Regions from separate parts of the Shinella sp. WSC3-e genome, predicted to be linked through region 2. Evidence: predicted binding sites of a transcription regulator. Region 2 holds the regulator's gene; each other region holds the start of a gene.
What was found. The regulator LexA, encoded in region 2, represses DNA repair genes until DNA is damaged. The targets are predictions, from matches to a motif close to TGTTCNNNNTGTGTTCNG.
Positions count from the first base shown of each region.

Region 1: the regulator LexA is predicted to act here: its motif matches at 1,678-1,695, upstream of AABF56_RS01300 (energy-coupling factor ABC transporter ATP-binding protein).
Region 3: the regulator LexA is predicted to act here: its motif matches at 1,817-1,834, upstream of AABF56_RS10030 (ATP-dependent helicase).
Region 4: the regulator LexA is predicted to act here: its motif matches at 2,128-2,145, upstream of AABF56_RS37165 (ImuA family protein).

Region 1 covers NZ_OZ000530.1:268,823-273,203, forward strand. The annotation lists gene AABF56_RS01290 (biotin transporter BioY) at 1-215, opposite strand, end outside; gene AABF56_RS01295 (energy-coupling factor transporter transmembrane component T family protein) at 252-857, opposite strand; gene AABF56_RS01300 (energy-coupling factor ABC transporter ATP-binding protein) at 851-1,531, opposite strand; gene AABF56_RS01305 (winged helix-turn-helix domain-containing protein) at 1,713-2,909, shown strand; gene AABF56_RS01310 (class I SAM-dependent methyltransferase) at 2,920-3,738, opposite strand; gene AABF56_RS01315 (metal-dependent hydrolase) at 3,749-4,381, opposite strand, start outside.
Region 2 covers NZ_OZ000530.1:1,389,908-1,394,288, reverse strand. The annotation lists gene moaC (cyclic pyranopterin monophosphate synthase MoaC) at 1-100, shown strand, start outside; gene AABF56_RS07095 (molybdopterin molybdotransferase MoeA) at 100-1,323, shown strand; gene lexA (transcriptional repressor LexA) at 1,422-2,141, shown strand; gene AABF56_RS07085 (ComEC/Rec2 family competence protein) at 2,132-4,381, opposite strand, start outside.
Region 3 covers NZ_OZ000530.1:2,004,100-2,008,480, forward strand. The annotation lists gene AABF56_RS10015 (efflux RND transporter periplasmic adaptor subunit) at 1-188, opposite strand, end outside; gene AABF56_RS10020 (cyclase family protein) at 488-1,309, shown strand; gene AABF56_RS10025 (carboxymuconolactone decarboxylase family protein) at 1,360-1,773, shown strand; gene AABF56_RS10030 (ATP-dependent helicase) at 1,876-4,326, shown strand.
Region 4 covers NZ_OZ000539.1:61,631-66,011, forward strand. The annotation lists gene AABF56_RS37160 (Y-family DNA polymerase) at 1-1,402, opposite strand, end outside; gene AABF56_RS37165 (ImuA family protein) at 1,320-2,078, opposite strand; gene AABF56_RS37170 (ATP-dependent helicase) at 2,284-4,353, shown strand.

The DNA of each region.
Region 1 (4,381 bases), 1.1 Mb from region 2:
GACAGGACCGGCAGGCCGATCGCCACGAGCAGCAGCACGAGCAGCACGGCCGCCGCGCCGCGCCTGGCGCCGAGAATGCAGCCGGCGAGCATGACGCCGAGCGTCTGCGCGGTGATCGGCACCGGAATGAAGCCGAGCGTGAGCGGCGGCAGCAGGCCCAGCACCACGATGATCGCGGCGAAGAGGGCGACGAGGACGATGTCTCTGGTGGTCATGTCGGGTTCCCCGGTGGACAAAATAGGGTCGAATGGTTAGTGCCGCCGAAAGCCGCGCGCGTCAATCGCCATGGCGATCGTATCGGCGTCCTTCAGCGTCAGGATGATGAGCGGCACGAGGGTGGTCAATGGCCGGACCGGCAGGCCGCGCGCCCGGTGCGCGTCCGCGATCTCGCCATAGCGCGCGAAGATCTCCGGCACGAAGCGGATGACGAGGCCGACCGCCAGACTCACATCGGCCGCGCGCACGAAGCCGAAGCGCTCGAGCGGCGTCAGGAGCCGGGTGATCTCGTCCATGAAGGCGGAGATGGAGGTCGTGGCGGTGACGGCGGCGGCGAGCAGGACCAGCGCGCTCAGCCGGCAGAGGACGACCAGCGCCTCCTGCAGCGAATGGAACGCATAGTTCGCGGCCGCGACGAGGAGCACCGTGAAGAGCACGAAGCGCACGCGCCGCAGGGCCTCGCGAAAGCCGATGCCGGTCGAAAGGTAGAGGAAGGCGGAAAGCCCGAGCGCCGGCACGAGGATGCGCAGGTCCGAAACGAGGAAGAGCCCGATCGCGGCGGCGAAGAGCAGGGCCAGCTTGCCGCGCACGGGCATGCGGTGCAGCGGCGAATTCCCCTCGATGTCGAGCCCGTTCAGCATGCCGCGATCTCCCGGTAGGCGCGGATCGCCTCCGCCGGCCGGTCGTCGGCCGCAAGCCGGCCCTCGTGGAAGACCAGCACCCGGTCGAAACCGTCGAGCAACGCGAGGTCGTGCGTGATGACGAGCACCTGTTCCGGCAGGCCCGCCACCGTGCGCTCGATGAGCGCGCGGTTCTTCAGGTCGAGCTGGTTGGTCGGCTCGTCGAGGATCAGGAGGTCCGGGCCGGTGACGAGCACGCTGGCGATCGCGCCGAGCTGCGTCTCGCCGCCGGAAAGCTCGTGCACGCGCCGCCGCGCCAGGTGGGTTATGCCGAAGCGGGCAAGCACCGCCTCCGTCCGCTCGGCGATCTCCGCCTTGCCGAGGCCGCGGTTCTTGAGGCCGAAGGCGATGTCCTCGGCAAGGATCGGCAGGATCATCTGGTGCTGCGGGTTCTGGAAGATGAACCCGGTTTTTCCGCGCGCGGCGCTCTCGTCCTTCACGGTGTCCAGCCCGTCGACCGTCACCGTGCCGCCCGTCGGCTTGACGAGGCCGTTGATCAGCCGCGCCATGGTGGTCTTGCCCGAACCGTTGAGCCCGACGACGCCGATGCGCGGTTCGCTCAGCGCAAGCGTCAGCGGATGTAGCGCGGCGCGCCCGGCATAGGTCACCGTTGCGGCGGAGAAGACGATATCCAAGAGCGGGGTCCCGTTTCGCGGATGCTAGGGGAGCTATAGGCAATTCTACCGCATGTGCGAAGAGGTTTTCCGCGCCGGCCTGTGCGATAAGCGACAATCGGGCGAAAGGCAAAACGGCCGATCCCCGCATTCCTGTCGGAATCGGGTGGAACAAACCAAGAATATGTGCCTATCATCCACCATGACGATTCTCCTCTCCAACGCCGAGGCCCGGCGTATCTTTCTCGCCCGGCAGGGCCTAAGCGCGCCGCCCGGCCGCGTTCTCGGCAAGGCCGGCCTGCTGAACCTCATCCACGACATCGGCTTCGTGCAGGTGGACAGCATCGCCACCGTGGAGCGGGCGCATCACCAGATCCTGTTCTCGCGCAACCAGACCTACCGGCGCGAGCACCTGACGGCGCTGCTGGAGAAGGACGGCGAGCTCTTCGAGAACTGGACGCACGACGCCTCGGTCATCCCGAGCGCCTTCTTCCGCTACTGGAAGCATCGCTTCCGCCGCGAGGACGCCGCCATCATCGAGCGCTGGCGCAAATGGCGCGGCGAGGGGTTCGAGGCGGCCTTCGACGAGACCTATGCGCGCATCGCTTCCGGCGGCGCCGTGCTGTCGCGTGATCTCAAGGCGGACGATCACAAGTCCGGCGGCTGGTGGAACTGGCATCCGAACAAGACGGCGCTGGAATATCTCTGGCGCACCGGCAAGGTGGCGATCGCCCGGCGCGAGAACTTCCAGAAGGTCTACGACCTCGTCGAGCGCGTGCTGCCGGCCCGTCATCATGCGCCGGATGTCGAGCACGACGCCTTCGTCGACTGGGCCTGCCGCAGCGCGCTGGAGCGGCTGGGTTTTGCCACCCATGGCGAGATCGCCGCCTTCTGGGACCTCGTCTCGCCGGACGAGGCCAGGGCCTGGGTGGAGGCGCATCGCGAGGAGCTGCGCCCCGTCGCCATCGCGCCGGCGGATGGCGGCAAGCCGCGCGCCTCCCATGCCTTCGCCGATTTCCCGGCCTGCCTCGGCGACGTTCCCGATCCGCCCGCCCGCCTGCGCGTGCTCTCGCCCTTCGATCCGCTGATCCGCGACCGCAACCGCACCGAAAGGCTGTTCGGCTATTTCTACCGCATCGAGATCTTCGTGCCGGAGCCGAAGCGGCAATACGGCTACTACGTCTTCCCGCTGCTCGAAGGCGACCGCCTCGTCGGCCGTATCGACATGAAGGCCGACCGCAAGGGCGGCACGCTCGACGTCAAGCGGCTGTGGTGGGAACCGAAGGTGCGCGCCTCGGCCGGCCGGATGGAGAGGCTGGAGGCGGAACTGGCGCGCGTGGCGAAATTCGCGGGCGTCGAGGACGTCCGGTGGCTGGACGGGGCGAGGGCGGACGCGTGATGGCGGGCGGTCAGCCCGCCTTCCGGTAGCGGCGGGCGACATAGGCCACCTGCCCGGTGGCGAGGCCCTTGTAGAGGATCGAGCCCCTGGAGCCGGAAAATTCGGACATGAAGCGTCGCATCAGGCGCAGCCGGCCGATACGCTCCCGCTTGCGCGCCTCGGCCGCATCGAGAGCCGCCACGACGCCCGCGGAAAGATCGCGTTCGCCCACCTTCTCCAGCCCCGGGGCGCCCAGCTGGTCGTCGAGTTCCGCAAGGCTGGCCCTGGCGCGCATGTCGGCGAAGGTGAACCAGCCGCCCGGCGCCAGCACGCGGGCCACTTCGCGGGCGAAGGCGGGCACGTCGGCGTAGCAATGGGACGATTCGATGTTCACGACGACATCGAAGGCGCCATCGGGAAAGGGCATGCGCTCGGCATCTCCCACCTCGAACGAAAGCGACGGCGTGCCGGCATTCAGGCTTTTCGCCCGGGCCACGGTCGCCTGGGAATAATCAAGGCCCACCACCGATGCCGGCGCGTGGTAGCGGGCGATATAGCGTGATCCGCCGCCGCGGCCCGAGCCCACTTCGAGGACGCGCAGGCCGGCGACGGGCAGGTTTTCGACGGCCTGCTGGTAAAGCCCGATGAAGACCCTTTCGGGTTCGTCCTCGGGCTTCAGGGGAAACGGAACGCCCTCCGGCACGAAGCCGTAGTTCATGAAGCGCCAGTCCTCGTCGCGCCAGAAGCGGGAGAGCAGGTTGTAGAGGCGCCGCCAGACCCATTTCTGCGCCCGCGGAAACCGGCCTTGCTCAATCGACTTGAGAAGATTGGAAAAGAGACTGCTGCCCATTTCCGGTCCGTCAGGCCGTGGCGCCGGCGGCGGGCATTTCCCGCGCGATCCACTCACGGCCCTTCATCACCAGCGCGGCATCGTCGCTGTTGCGCGGATCGAAGCCCGGCAGATAGTAGCGCAGGAGCAGCGGGATGCAGCGGCGCCAGAAGCCGGGAGAGACGAACACGACCCACAGGAAGCGCATCCAGAAGCGGAAGCCGGGCTTCACGCCGTCCGTCTTGGCATAGAGATGCGTGTTGCGCAGGAAGATCAGGAGGAACGGGACGATGGTGGCGTTCATGGCGATGACGCGCAGCAGGTAGCGCTGCCAGCCGGACATGTTCGCTGTTGCCTTCTTCAGCACGTCGAGCGCGACGGCCTTGTGCTCGATTTCCTCCAGCGCATGCCACATCCAGAGCCGGCGATAGTGCGGTTCCGCGCCGTCGAACATCTCCGGGTGCCGCAGCGTGACGGTGGACAGCGTCGCCGTCAGATGCTCGATGGCGCAGGTCACCGCCAGCCTCTGCAAGGGTTTCTTCGTCAGGCCGAGAGCCGAGGCGACCGGCCCTTCCATCGCCTTCACCTCATAGCCGAGGGCGGCCATGGCGCGGTTGTAGTCCTCGTGCTCGCGGGTATGGTAGGCCTCCTGCACGGCATAGCC
Region 2 (4,381 bases):
GGCCAAGGCCGCTGACCGCGAAATGGAGATAAGCGGCATCCGCCTCGTCGAAAAATCCGGCGGACGCTCCGGCGACTACCGGCGCGGAGACGCCGGCTGATGTCCCTCCTCAGCGTCGCGGACGCCCTCGACCGCCTGCTTTCCGCCGCCCGGCCGACGCGGCGGACGGAGACGGTTGGGCTGCACGAGGCCGACGGCCGCGTGCTCGCCGAAGACATCGCCGCACGGCTGACGCAGCCGCCCTTCGACAATTCCGCCATGGACGGCTATGCGGTGCGCCATGCGGACATCGCCGTGCTCGGCTCCGTCCTGTCGGTCGTCGGCCTCTCCTCGGCCGGCCATGCCTTCGAGGGCATCGCGGCGCCCGGCGAGGCGGTGCGCATCTTCACCGGCGCCCCGCTGCCGGCCTTCGCCGATACCGTTCTGCTGCAGGAAGATGCCGCGGTGCTGGAAGACGGCCGCATCCGCACCACCTTCCTCACCCCGAAGGGCCGCCACATCCGTCCCCGCGGCCAGGATTTCTCCGAGGGCGAGGTCGTCCTGAAGGCCGGCGACGTGCTCGATGCCGGCCGGCTGACCGTGGCGGCGGCGATGAACCACCCCGTCTTGCCGGTCTATGCCCGCCCCCGCATCGCCCTGCTCGCCACCGGCGACGAGCTCGTGCCGCCCGGCACGCCGCCCGGCGCCAGCCAGATCATCGCCTCCAACACCTACGGCGTCGCCGCCCTCGCCCGGGAGGCCGGCGCGGAGGTGATCGACCTCGGCATCGTTCGCGACGACAGGCAGGCGCTGCTGGAGGCCGTTCGCCACGCGCTGACGCAGGATATCGACGTGCTCGTCACGCTCGGCGGCGCCTCCGTCGGGGATTTCGACCTCGTGCAGCCCGTGCTCGGCGAGGCGGGCATGGAACTCGATTTCTGGCGCATCGCCATGCGCCCGGGAAAACCCCTGATGGTCGGCCGCCTCGGCGCGGTCCAGGTGGTGGGCCTGCCCGGCAATCCCGTTTCGAGCCTCGTCTGCTCGCATCTCTTCCTCGCTCCCCTCGTGCGCCGTCTCGCCCGCCTGCCGGCGAAAGACCGGCAACATCCGGCCGTCGCCGCCGTGCCGCTCAAGGAGAACGACCACCGGCAGGACTATGTCCGCGCGCGCATCGCCCGCGGCCCCGCCGGCGAACTGCTCGTCACGCCCCTCGACAAGCAGGATTCCTCGATGATGAAGGCGTTCGCCGTCTCCGAAGGCCTGCTCGTCCGCCCGCCCCACGCCCCGGCGGCCCCGGCGGGCACGCCCTGCACGGTTCTTCTGCTGCGCGAACCTGCCGCCTGAACAGTACTATTATTGTTTCAGCAACCCCTTGCGGAACACATATGGAACAGATAGTGTCTGTTCTGGATTTGTTTCACACGATTCTCGGTGGAGGGGCCATGCTCACGCGCAAACAACAGGAACTTCTCCTGTTCATTCATGAACGGATGAAGGAGTCCGGCATTCCCCCCTCCTTCGACGAGATGAAGGATGCGCTGGATCTCGCCTCCAAGTCCGGCATCCACCGCCTCATCACGGCGCTGGAGGAGCGCGGCTTCATCCGGCGCCTGCCCAACCGGGCCCGCGCGCTGGAGGTGATCAAGCTTCCCGAGGCCTATACCCAGAGCCTGCAGCCGCGCCGCGGCTTTTCGCCGGCGGTCATCGAGGGCAGCCGCGGCAAGCAGGCCCCGGCCGCCGCCCCGCCGCAGCGCACGCCGATCGCGGAGATCCCGTCTTCCGTCTCCGTACCGGTCATGGGCCGCATCGCCGCCGGCGTGCCGATCTCCGCCATCCAGAACAACACGCATGACATCACCGTGCCGGCCGAGATGATCGGCAACGGTGAGCACTATGCGCTGGAGGTCAAGGGCGACTCGATGATCGAGGCCGGCATTCTCGACGGCGACACGGTCATCATCCGCAATGCCAGCAGCGCCAATCCCGGTGAAATCATCGTGGCGCTTGTCGACGACGAGGAGGCGACCTTGAAGCGCTTCCGCCGCAAGGGCGCGTCCATCGCGCTCGAAGCGGCAAACCCAGCCTACGAGACCCGCATCTTCGGGCCGGACCGCGTGAAGATCCAGGGCAAGCTGGTCGGCCTCATCCGCCGCTACAACTGATCCTTCGGAAGATCGAAGGTGCCGGTGCGCCAGTCATAGGTGCGATGGCGGGACCACGGCCGGGCTAAGCTTTCGACGGCCGGCGTGATGTCGGCCCCGGAGAGAGCGCCGGATGCGCCTTCAGGATCCGGCCGGATCTCGAGGGCGCCGGTTCGCCTCAGATGACGCGCCGTCACCAGGCGGGCGCCCGAACGGCAGACCTCCAGCCGGAGGGCAAAGGGAACGACGACGAGATCGGCGGCGTCGCAGGCCGTGCCCAGGAAGGCGACGTCGTCCAGGGTGACGATCCGCCAGCCGCTCGGCGAGACGGCGGCGCAGAATGCCTTTGCCTCGCAAACGAAATTGTCGCCCTCTCTCGCCGCCGTGAAAGCCGCGGCCATGGCGTCCCTCGCCTTTTGCCGGTCGGCCTTGCGCCGGGGCCGTTTCCGGTCTCCGGTTGCACCGGAGGGCTCGCCCGCGTCCTCGATAGTCAATCCCGCGCTCCGGCGGATGTCCGGTTTTGCAAGATCGCCGAGCCGGAGGGCGCGCCGCCACTGCGCATAGATGAAGTCCGGCGGCCGCGCACGGTTCGTCGCGACGGTTTCGCCATGAAGGATGGCGACGAGGCGGCCGTCCTCCGACACCAGCGCCTCCGGCGCATCGCGTCCGGCCGGCCAGCAGGCGATGGCGAGGCCGAGGCCGACAAGCAACGTTCCCGCATGGCGCAGCCGCGTGCGCAGGATGCAGACAAGGCCGCCGCCGAGGCCGACCAGAAGGAAGGCGGCGGGCGCAATGCGGCCGGTGACGATCTCGCCCTTCCAGTTCGCGACCCATGTCGAAAGGGCGATCATCCACTCGATGCCCTTGCCCATGATCGCGAAGGGCACCGCATCGAGGCCAAGGGGCATCAAGAGCACGGCGACGAGACCGAAGGGCATGACGACGGCGCTGATGACGGGCATGGCGAGCAGGTTGCCGGCCAGCCCGTAGGCCGGGATGCGGTGGAAGTGGCCGATGGAATAGATCAGGGTCGAGAACCCGCCGATCAGCGAGGACAGCATGAGCCCGCCGAAGAAGCGGCCGAGCGCGCCGCCGAAGAGTTTCAGGCGCCCTCCCCCGTCCTCCCGCCGGACGGGGCGTTCGCGCCAGGCCGCATAGCCGGCGACGAGCCCGAGCGTCGCCGCATAGGACATCTGGAAGCCGGGATTGGTGACGGCGGACGGCGTCGCGACCAGGATGAGGATCGCCGAAAGTGCCACGTTGCGCAGGCTGATCGCGGACCGGCCGAACAGCACCGCGACGAGCATGACGCAGATCATGATCCAGGAACGCACGGCGGAGATCGCGCCGCCCGAGACGAGGATGTAGAGCGTCACCATGACGAGCGCCCCGGCGGCGGCGATCTTCTTGGCGGGATAACGCTCGGAGAAGCCCGGGATCAACGCCATCACGACGCGCGCGCCGACGAGGAAGGTGCCGGCGGCAAGCACCATGTTGAGCCCGGAAATGGCGAGCACATGGGCAAGCCCCGCCTGCCGCAGCGCCTCCACCGTCTCCACGCCGATCGCCCGCTGTTCGGCCGTCACCAGTGCCGCGGCGATCGCCCCGGCATCGCCCCCGATGCGGCCGCGGATGTGCTCGGTGAGGTTGTTGCGCCATGTGGCGATCTCCTGCCGGATCCGGTCGGCAAGCCCCGGATCGGCCACCGCGGCCGTGCCCGGCGCGCGGTAGAAATAGCCGACCGCCCCGGTGCCGGCGAAATACGCGTCGAAGGCGAAGTCGTTGAGACCCGAAAGCGCCGGGCCGGAGGGCGGGCCGAGCCGGGCGCGCCCGGTTATGCCGCCGCCGATCGGGATCGGCGCGTGCCGGCTGCGGGCCAGCAGCGTCACCACGGCGGGTTGCCGCTTCAGCACGGGATCGCGCGTCGCATCGAGCGCGATGCGATAACGGATCGCACCGCGTTCATCGCTTTCGCGCGAGAGCACGCGGCCATGGATCTCGGTGGTAACCGGCGCGTCAAGGATGACCGTGCCGAGCCGGGCGCTTTCAAGCGCGGCCAGCAGCATGCCGGCGGGAACCAGAAACGCCGCGGCGGCCACAAGCGCGACCCAGTCTTCCCGGTGGCGCAGGCGCCAGGCCGGCCAGAAGGCGAGTGAGGCGGAGAGGAGTATGGCAAGAAGCGGCGGATCGGAGGCGACGGCAAACCAGAAAGCGGCCCCGGCGCCGAGAAAGACCGGAACGAAGAGGAAGAAGTGGCCGTG
Region 3 (4,381 bases), 610 kb from region 2:
CCGCGGCGGCCACCTTCGCGGCCGCCCTGCGCCTCGCCTTCGCCGGCCGGCGCGATGGCCGCGACGAGCGTGCCGGGCAGGCCCGTGGCCTCCAGCGTGGCATTTGCCCCGGGCACGAAGCGACCCCAGAGCAAGACCCCGGCCGAAAGGACGCCGAGGCTTATGAGGAGCTGTTTCCAAACCCGCATGCAATCTGTCTCCGAAGGAAGCGAACCGTCACCTGTTGCGGCGCGACATAGGCCAAGTATCCCGCTTTGAAAATGAACGGGCAATGAAAGAATGTGATCATTACCGAAATGTAAGATTGGCAGGCTGCTCTGTTACCGAAATGTAAGAAAAGGCGGAGGAATCTTCCCGTCCCGCCCCTTCCGCGAGCACGCACATGACTGGACGCCTCCTGCGCTTGTGGTAGCTTTTTCCCGGCCCCGGCGGCCAAGCCCTATTTCAGTATTCTTTCATCAACGCATTGAACGACAGGGGGAATTCCATGTGTGACGCCTGCGTCATCGATACCGTCAAGAACCGCATGCTTTCGAGGAGGAGCTTTTTCCGCGCCGCTGCCGCGGGCGCTGCCACGGTCGCGGCCGCAAGCTCCGGGGCGCTCAGCCCGGCGCTCGCCCAGGCGCCGACGAAGGCAACGGACCTCACCCATGAGCTCTACGAGGAATTTCCGACCTTTTTTGGGGAGCAGCAGTTCTGGCGCGAGCAGAAGTTCAATTACAAGGAACACAAGTTCAATCTCTTCGAACTGCGCGTGAACGAGCATACCGGCACCCATCTCGACGCGCCGCTGCATTTCTCCGAGGACGGCAAGTCGGTGGCGGAAATCCCGGTCTCCGATCTCGTGGTGCCGCTCGCCATCATCGACATCCGGGAGAAGGCCGCCGCCAATGCCGATGCGCAGCTGACGCCGGACGACATCAAGGCCTGGATCGCGGCCAACGGCGAGCTGCCGGAAAAGGCCTGCGTCGCGCTGCTTTCCGGCTGGGACAAGCATCTCGGCACCGACAAGTTCCGCAATGCCGATGGCGAGGGAAAGATGCACTTCCCCGGCTTCCATGTCGAAGCGGTGCAGTATCTCGCGGAAAATTCGAGCGCGGTCGGCATCGCCGTCGATACGCTCTCGCTCGACTACGGCATCTCGCCGGATTTCGCGACGCACTATTCCTGGCTCGCCTCGGGCCACTGGGGGCTTGAGGCGGCCGCCAATCTGGGAGAGCTTCCGGCCAGGGGCGCGACCCTCATCGTCGGCGCGCCCAAGGTGCGCGGCGGCACGGGCGGCCCGACCCGCGCCATCGCGCTGGCCTGATCCCCATCCGGCCGGCGGTTCCGCCGCCGGCCCATTCCCCCGGAGGAACCATGAGCACCGTCAAGCCCGCCGACGATATGGAAGCCGACCCGCGCGTCAAGGCGGTGTTCGACGACATCCGCGCCACCCGCAAATCGGACTTCGTCAACAATATGTGGCGCTACCTCGCCTTCGACCCGGCGCTGCTGGAGCGCACCTGGGCGGAGGTGAAGGCCGTCATGGCGACGCCCTCGGCGCTCGATCCGCTGGTCAAGGAAATGCTCTACATCGCCGTCTCGGTGACGAACGGCTGCAGCTACTGCGTCCATTCCCACACCGCCGCCGCGAAAGCCAAGGGCATGACGGATGCGCACTATGCCGAGCTGCTGTCCATCGTCTCGCTCGCCGGCAAGACGAACCAGCTCGCCACCGCCCTGCAGGTGCCCGTGGACGACGTCTTCGACGCCGACCGCGCAAGGGCCTGAAGGCCGCCGCTTTCCACAATCCTGCGGCCATTCTTCTTCCCCGCGGAATAAAAGCAGAACGGAAAACTGGCCTTTCGGGACCGAATCACTACATTGAGCCGCATGATCAGCGGTTACGACGACATTCCCTTCTTCGACGAGGACCCGCAGCTGGCCGGCAAGCCTCCGGCCAAGCCCGCCGGCGGCATCGCCGCGCGCGCCATGGCGGCGCGCGATGCGCACCGGGCGCCGGATTATCTCTCCGGCCTCAACCCCGAGCAGCGCGAGGCCGTGGAAACGCTCGACGGCCCCGTGCTGGTGCTCGCCGGCGCCGGCACCGGCAAGACGCGCGTGCTCACCACCCGCATCGCCCATATCCTCGCCACCGGCCGCGCCTTCCCCAGCCAGATGCTGGCCGTGACCTTCACCAACAAGGCGGCACGCGAGATGAAGGAGCGCATCGGCCTCCTCGTCGGCGGCGCCGTCGAGGGCATGCCCTGGCTCGGCACCTTCCACTCGATCGGCGTCAAGCTGCTGCGCCGCCATGCCGAACTCGTCGGCCTCCGGTCGGATTTCTCCATTCTCGATACCGACGACGTTGTGCGGCTGATCAAGCAGATCATCCAGGCAGAAGGCATCGACGACAAGCGCTGGCCGGCAAAACAGTTCGCCGGCATGATCGACACCTGGAAGAACAAGGGCCTCGACCCGGCGCAGATCCCCGAGGGCGACGCACGTGCCTTCGCCAACGGCAAGGGCCGCGAACTCTACGTCGCCTACCAGAACCGCCTGAAGACGCTGAACGCCTGCGACTTCGGCGACCTCCTGCTGCACCCGATCCGCCTGTTTCGCGCCAATCCGGATGTTTTGGCCGAATACCACCAGAAATTCCGCTACATCCTCGTTGACGAGTACCAGGACACCAACACCGCGCAGTACATGTGGCTGCGCCTGCTCGCCCAGCGGCCGAAGGGCACGCCGCAGAACGTCTGCTGCGTCGGCGACGACGACCAGTCGATCTACGGCTGGCGCGGCGCGGAGGTGGACAACATCCTGCGCTTCGAGAAGGATTTCCCGGGCGCGAAGGTCATCAAGCTGGAGCGCAACTACCGCTCCACCGCCCATATCCTCGGCGCCGCCGGCCATCTCATCGCCCACAACGAGGATCGCCTCGGCAAGACGCTCTTCACCGACCGGCGCGATCCCGACGACGACAAGGTCGTCGTGCACGCCGCCTGGGATTCGGAGGAAGAGGCCCGCGCCGTCGGCGAGGAGATCGAACAGCTCCAGCGCAAGGAGCATAAGCTGAACGACATGGCGATCCTCGTGCGCGCCTCCTTCCAGATGCGCGAATTCGAAGACCGTTTCGTCACGCTCGGCCTCAACTACCGCGTCATCGGCGGCCCGCGCTTCTACGAGCGGCTGGAGATCCGCGACGCGCTCGCCTATTTCCGCCTGGTCAGCCAGCCGGCCGACGACCTCGCCTTCGAGCGCATCGTCAACACGCCGAAGCGCGGCCTCGGCGATACGACGATCCGCAACCTGCACGACTATGCGCGCGCCCGCGACATCCCCATGCTCGCCGCCGCCGCCGATATCATCGAGACGGACGAGCTGAAGCCGAAGGCGCGCAAGGCCCTCTTCGACGTCGTCACCGATTTCCGCCGCTGGCAGTCGCTGCTGGAGACCATGCCGCACACCGAGCTTGCCGAGCAGATCCTCGACGAGAGCGGCTACACCGCCATGTGGCAGGCCGACAAGTCGGCCGAGGCGCCGGGCCGCCTCGAAAACCTCAAGGAACTCATCCGCTCGATGGAGGCCTTCGAATCGATGCGCGGCTTCCTCGAACATGTCTCGCTCGTCATGGATGCCGAGCAGAACGAGAACCTCGACGCCGTCTCGATCATGACGCTGCACTCGGCCAAGGGCCTCGAATTCGAGACCGTCTTCCTGCCCGGCTGGGAGGAAGGCCTCTTCCCGCACCAGCGCTCGCTCGACGAGGGCGGCCGCTCGGGGCTGGAGGAGGAACGCCGCCTCGCCTATGTCGGCATCACGCGGGCCAAGCGCCGCTGCCACATCTGGTTCGTCTCGAACCGCCGCATCCACGGTCTCTGGCAGACGACCCTGCCCTCGCGGTTCCTGGACGAACTGCCGGAAGCCCATGTCGAGGTGGCCGAGGTCGAGCAGTCCTATGGCGGTTACGGCCGCGGCGGCTACGGCCAGTCGCGCTTCGACAAGCAGGAGCCTTTCCAGAACGCCTATTCGACGCCCGGCTGGCGGCGTGCCCAGGCGAACCGCACCGATGCGACGCGCGACAACTGGGGCTCACGCTCCGGCCATGCGGTCGAGCGCATCGGCTATGGCGAGAGCGGGCCGCGCGCGCGCACCATCGACGGCGAGCTCGTGGCGAAATCGACCGTGAGCGAGCCGTCGAAATTTGCGATCGGCGACCGCGTCTTCCACATGAAATTCGGCAACGGCAACGTGGCGGCGATCGAGGGCAACAAGCTGACGATCGATTTCGACCGCGCGGGCCAAAAGCGCGTGCTGGACGGCTTCGTCGAAAGGGCCTGAGCCGGCTTGATCTTTACCGCTGTTCCCCCCTCTGCCCTGCCGGGCATCTCCCCCT
Region 4 (4,381 bases), on a different replicon from region 2:
AGTCCCTGACGGCCTGGAATTCGCGCGGCCGCGTCCACCATTCTCCGAAGATCCGTTCCGGGCCGTCGGCGCGAACGACCTTTCGCCTTTTGCCGCGCCAGGTGAACACGACCGGCGGCTGGTCCGGCAGGAGCGCCATGACGTCGATCCGCTCGGGGTTTGCGAGCAGCCGCGACGGCCGAGGCCATTTGTTGGCCCAGATCTGACCGATATCGGGCGCTGTCGCGGGAATTCGCCGCACCGATCGTTCCGGCACATCAGAGGCCACCGGCGCGACCCGGAACAATCGATGACCGCGATTGCCGAGGATGTCGACGAGGGGCGTGATATCGGCAATCTCCTCCTCGATGAGCGAGGAGACCACCTGCCGTTCTTCCAGCGGCTCGGCGAAGACCGCCACCAGAACCAGCTTCTCGATGCCGAAGCCAGGATCGATCGTCTCAATCCGATCGCAGAGCAGTTTCGACAAGCGTTCTGGATCGCGCACCGGCTTGGCGAGACCGGCGCGAAGATGCTGGCGCGTATTGTCGACCCGGTGGATGGCAAGGTCACAGCGGCGCGCCCCAAGGCCATTCTCCGCCAGCTTGACCGAGAGCTGATCGACCAGCCGCCTGACATATTTTGCGATGGTCTCCGCCGCGCCGATGGGCTCCGCGAAATTTTTCGACACCTCGACCAGTTCCGGCGTGCGGATCGGTTCGATCGGCTCGGCGATCCGGCCGAACAACTGGTCGAGCCGGCGTGCTGGGTCTGCCCCAAAGCGCAGGGTGAGCGGCGCACGCGGCATGGCGGAAAGCTGGCCGACTGTATCGATGCCGAGAACCCGAAGGCCCTGGACCGTCTCGGCCGGAAGCCGCAAGGCGAGGATCGGCAGGTCGACCACGGCTTTCGCCACATTGCCGACCGGAACCACGGTCGCCTCCGCCGAGATCAGCCGGGCGATCGCGTGCGAGGCGCCCCAGGTATCCGAGACGGCCGCTCTTGCTGTCAGGCCATGGCCACGCAGCCGATTGACCAGGCCCGTGATGAGGAGATCCTCGCCGCCCTGGAGATGGTCGGCGCCCTCGGTGTCGATGACCAGGCCGTCAGCGCCATCGATGGCCACCACCGGGCTATATTGCCGAAGCGCCCAGAGCGCGAGCCGCTCGAGCGCGGCCGCATCTTCGGCCGGTGCGGCATCGACCATCGTGAGATCGGCGACCATGGCCTGCGCCTTGCTCGCCGGCATTCCGACGCGCAGCCCGAGCTTCATGGCAGCCGGATCGGCAGCCGAGATCCAGCGCTTCGATCCACGCCGCGCGATCACGACGAGCGGCTTGTCAGCCGGCAAGGCTTCGCCAGCGTGTCGTCTGATCCGCTCTGTCGCCAGATGTGGGAAGTAGACAGATACGACCCGTGTCATCAGGGGCTCCAATTTCGAATTCGGCGCATTCGCCTGCTTTGACGCGCATCAGTTCCGCCAGCCACCGCGCCCGCCCGACGCCGGCCACCGGCAACCGCTCGGACGGCAAGGTGCTGATGCGCCAGCGTGTGGTTGAGGCCGTCGGCTGCCCATAGTCCGACGCCTCGTTTTGCCGCCGCCAGCGCCGCAGCACGATCGCCATGCTGCCGGTCTTCTCCGCCGCGAGCTGCAGGCGGCGCGAGGCTGTCATCGACAGGCGGACGAGCTCGCCGACGACGCAGGAGAGACCGCCGAAAGACAGCCCCTCCTCCATGGAGGACAGCACCTCCACCTCCCGATCGCTTTCGCAGAAAACGACCCGGTCAGGATGAAGGCCGGCCTGCGAGATCGCCGGGAAGAAGAGGTCCGGGCGCGTCATGCACCACAAGACCTTACCCTTCGTCCGGGCGGCGACGCCCGCGGAAAACAGCGCGGCAGCCGCACCGTCGACCGTGCCGCCTCCCCCGCCGGCAACCTCATGCAGTGCGCCGATGGCCAGCCCTCCTCCCGGCAAGGCCCGGTCGATCTCCGGAACGGCAAAGGGCAGCACGGAGCGGGCGCGAGCGACCCCGCCTTCAAGCTGGCCAATGCGCTCGCGAAGCTCGGCAAGCACGGGATTGAGGGCATGGTTGGCCACGGCAGAATTGTTGCTCCTTCAGGGTTTTCAGCCGTCCTTTAAGCTGATACGTTCTTTATTTGTTCCGATTGGCGAAGTGAGTCAATCGAGCCTCCGACCGGGAAGTCTTCACGCAGCTAAGGCGTTGAAACGAATCCGATAGCTGCATCAAGGGGATATCCGGCGCTCGGAGGGACAGGAAAATTTTCTCAGGCGCTGGGGACACATGACGGCGACATATCTCGACAAACTCAACGACCGCCAGCGGGAGGCGGTCGAGCATGGCGTCGGTCTGGCGGATGGCGCGATCGGTGGGCCGCTGCTGATCATCGCGGGCGCCGGCTCCGGCAAAACAAGCACGCTAGCGCACCGCGTCGCGCATCTGATCGTCAATGGCGCCGATCCGCGCCGCATCCTGCTGATGACGTTTTCCCGCCGCGCGGCTACGGAAATGACGCGCCGCGTGCAGAGGATCTGCCGGCAGGTGCTTGGCGATAATGCCGCGATCATGACCGATGCACTCGCATGGGCAGGGACTTTCCATGGCATCGGTGCACGGCTCTTACGCATGTATGCGGAACAGATCGGGCTCGGTGTCGATTTCACGATCCATGACCGAGAAGACAGCGCGGACCTGATGAACATTGTCCGCCACCAGCTCGGATTCTCGAAGACAGAAAACCGCTTCCCCACCAAGGGCACCTGCATCGCGATCTATTCGCGGGTGGTCAACTCGGAGGCGTCGATCGGCGAGGTCCTGAAGGCTTCCTATCCATGGGCTGTCGAATGGGAGCGCGAGCTGAAGGAGCTTTTTGCCGGCTATGTCGAAGCCAAGCAGGCGCAGAACGTCATGGATTACGACGACCTCCTTCTCTACTGGGCGCAGATGCTCTCGGACCCGGACCTGGCGGACGACGTAGGCGGTCGCTTCGATTACGTGTTGGTGGACGAATACCAGGATACCAATCGCCTGCAGGCTGCCATCCTGATGTCGCTGAAGCCGGGCGGGCGGGGCCTCACGGTCGTCGGCGACGACGCGCAATCGATCTATTCGTTCCGTGCGGCGACCATCCGCAATATCCTCGATTTCCCGAACGAGTTTTCGCCGAAGCCGGCCGACGTCATCACGCTCGACCGCAACTACCGTTCGACGCAGCCGATCCTGGCGGCGGCCAATGGCGTTATCGGCCTGGCCCGGGAGCGCTATACGAAAAACCTCTGGACCGATCGCGCATCGGAGCAGCGGCCGCTGTTGGTCACGGTGAAGGACGAGACGGACCAGGCCGCCTATATCGTCGAGCAGGTGCTGGCCAACCGCGAGGTGGGTGTTCCCCTGAAGCAGCAGGCCGTGCTATTCCGCAGCTCCAACCATTCCAGCGCGCTTGAAATCGAGCTGACCCGCCGGAACGTGCCCTTCGTGAAGTACGGTGGCTTGAAATTCCTCGATGCCGCCCACGTCAAGGACCTGCTCGCCGTTCTGCGCTTTGCCCAGAACCCGCGCGATCGCGTTGCCGGCTTCCGGTTGCTCCAGCTTCTTCCGGGCGTCGGGCCGCAGACGGCCGGCAGGATCCTCGACACGATTACCGCCGATCCAGAGCCGCTTCAGTCGCTCGCCGAGATCCCGCCGCCGCCCAAGAGCGGTGACGACTGGCCCGCCTTCGTCACGCTCGTTTCCGCCTTGCGCAAGGCCGAGGCCGGCTGGCCGGCGGAGATCGGCGCGGTGAGGATGTGGTACGAGCCGCATCTCGACCGCATTCACGAGGATGCGGACACGCGCAAGGCCGATCTCCTTCAGCTCGAACAGATCGCCAGCGGCTATCCAAGCCGGGAACGCTTCCTGACGGAACTGACCCTTGATCCCCCGGACGCCACCAGCGACCAGGCCGGCGTGCCACTGCTCGACGAGGACTATCTGATCCTCTCAACCATCCACTCGGCCAAGGGACAGGAGTGGCGGTCGGTGTTCATGCTCAACGTCATCGACGGCTGCATTCCGTCCGACCTGGGCACGGGGACAACCGCCGAGCTGGAAGAGGAACGCCGGCTACTCTATGTCGGCATGACGCGGGCGCGCGACAGCCTCGCCCTCATCACGCCGCTGCGCTTCTATACCTATGGGCAGAATTCCCAGGGCGATCGTTACGTCTCGGTCTCAAAGAGCCGATTCATTCCTGCAACCTTGTTGCAATATTTCGAGGTGACAAGCTGGCCCAAGATCAGCGCAGCAGCCGGCGAACGGAGCACGCGGAACGTCCGCATCGATGTGGGTGCACGGATGCGCTCGATGTGGCAATGACGCAGTCCGAGAAGGATGCGAGAACACG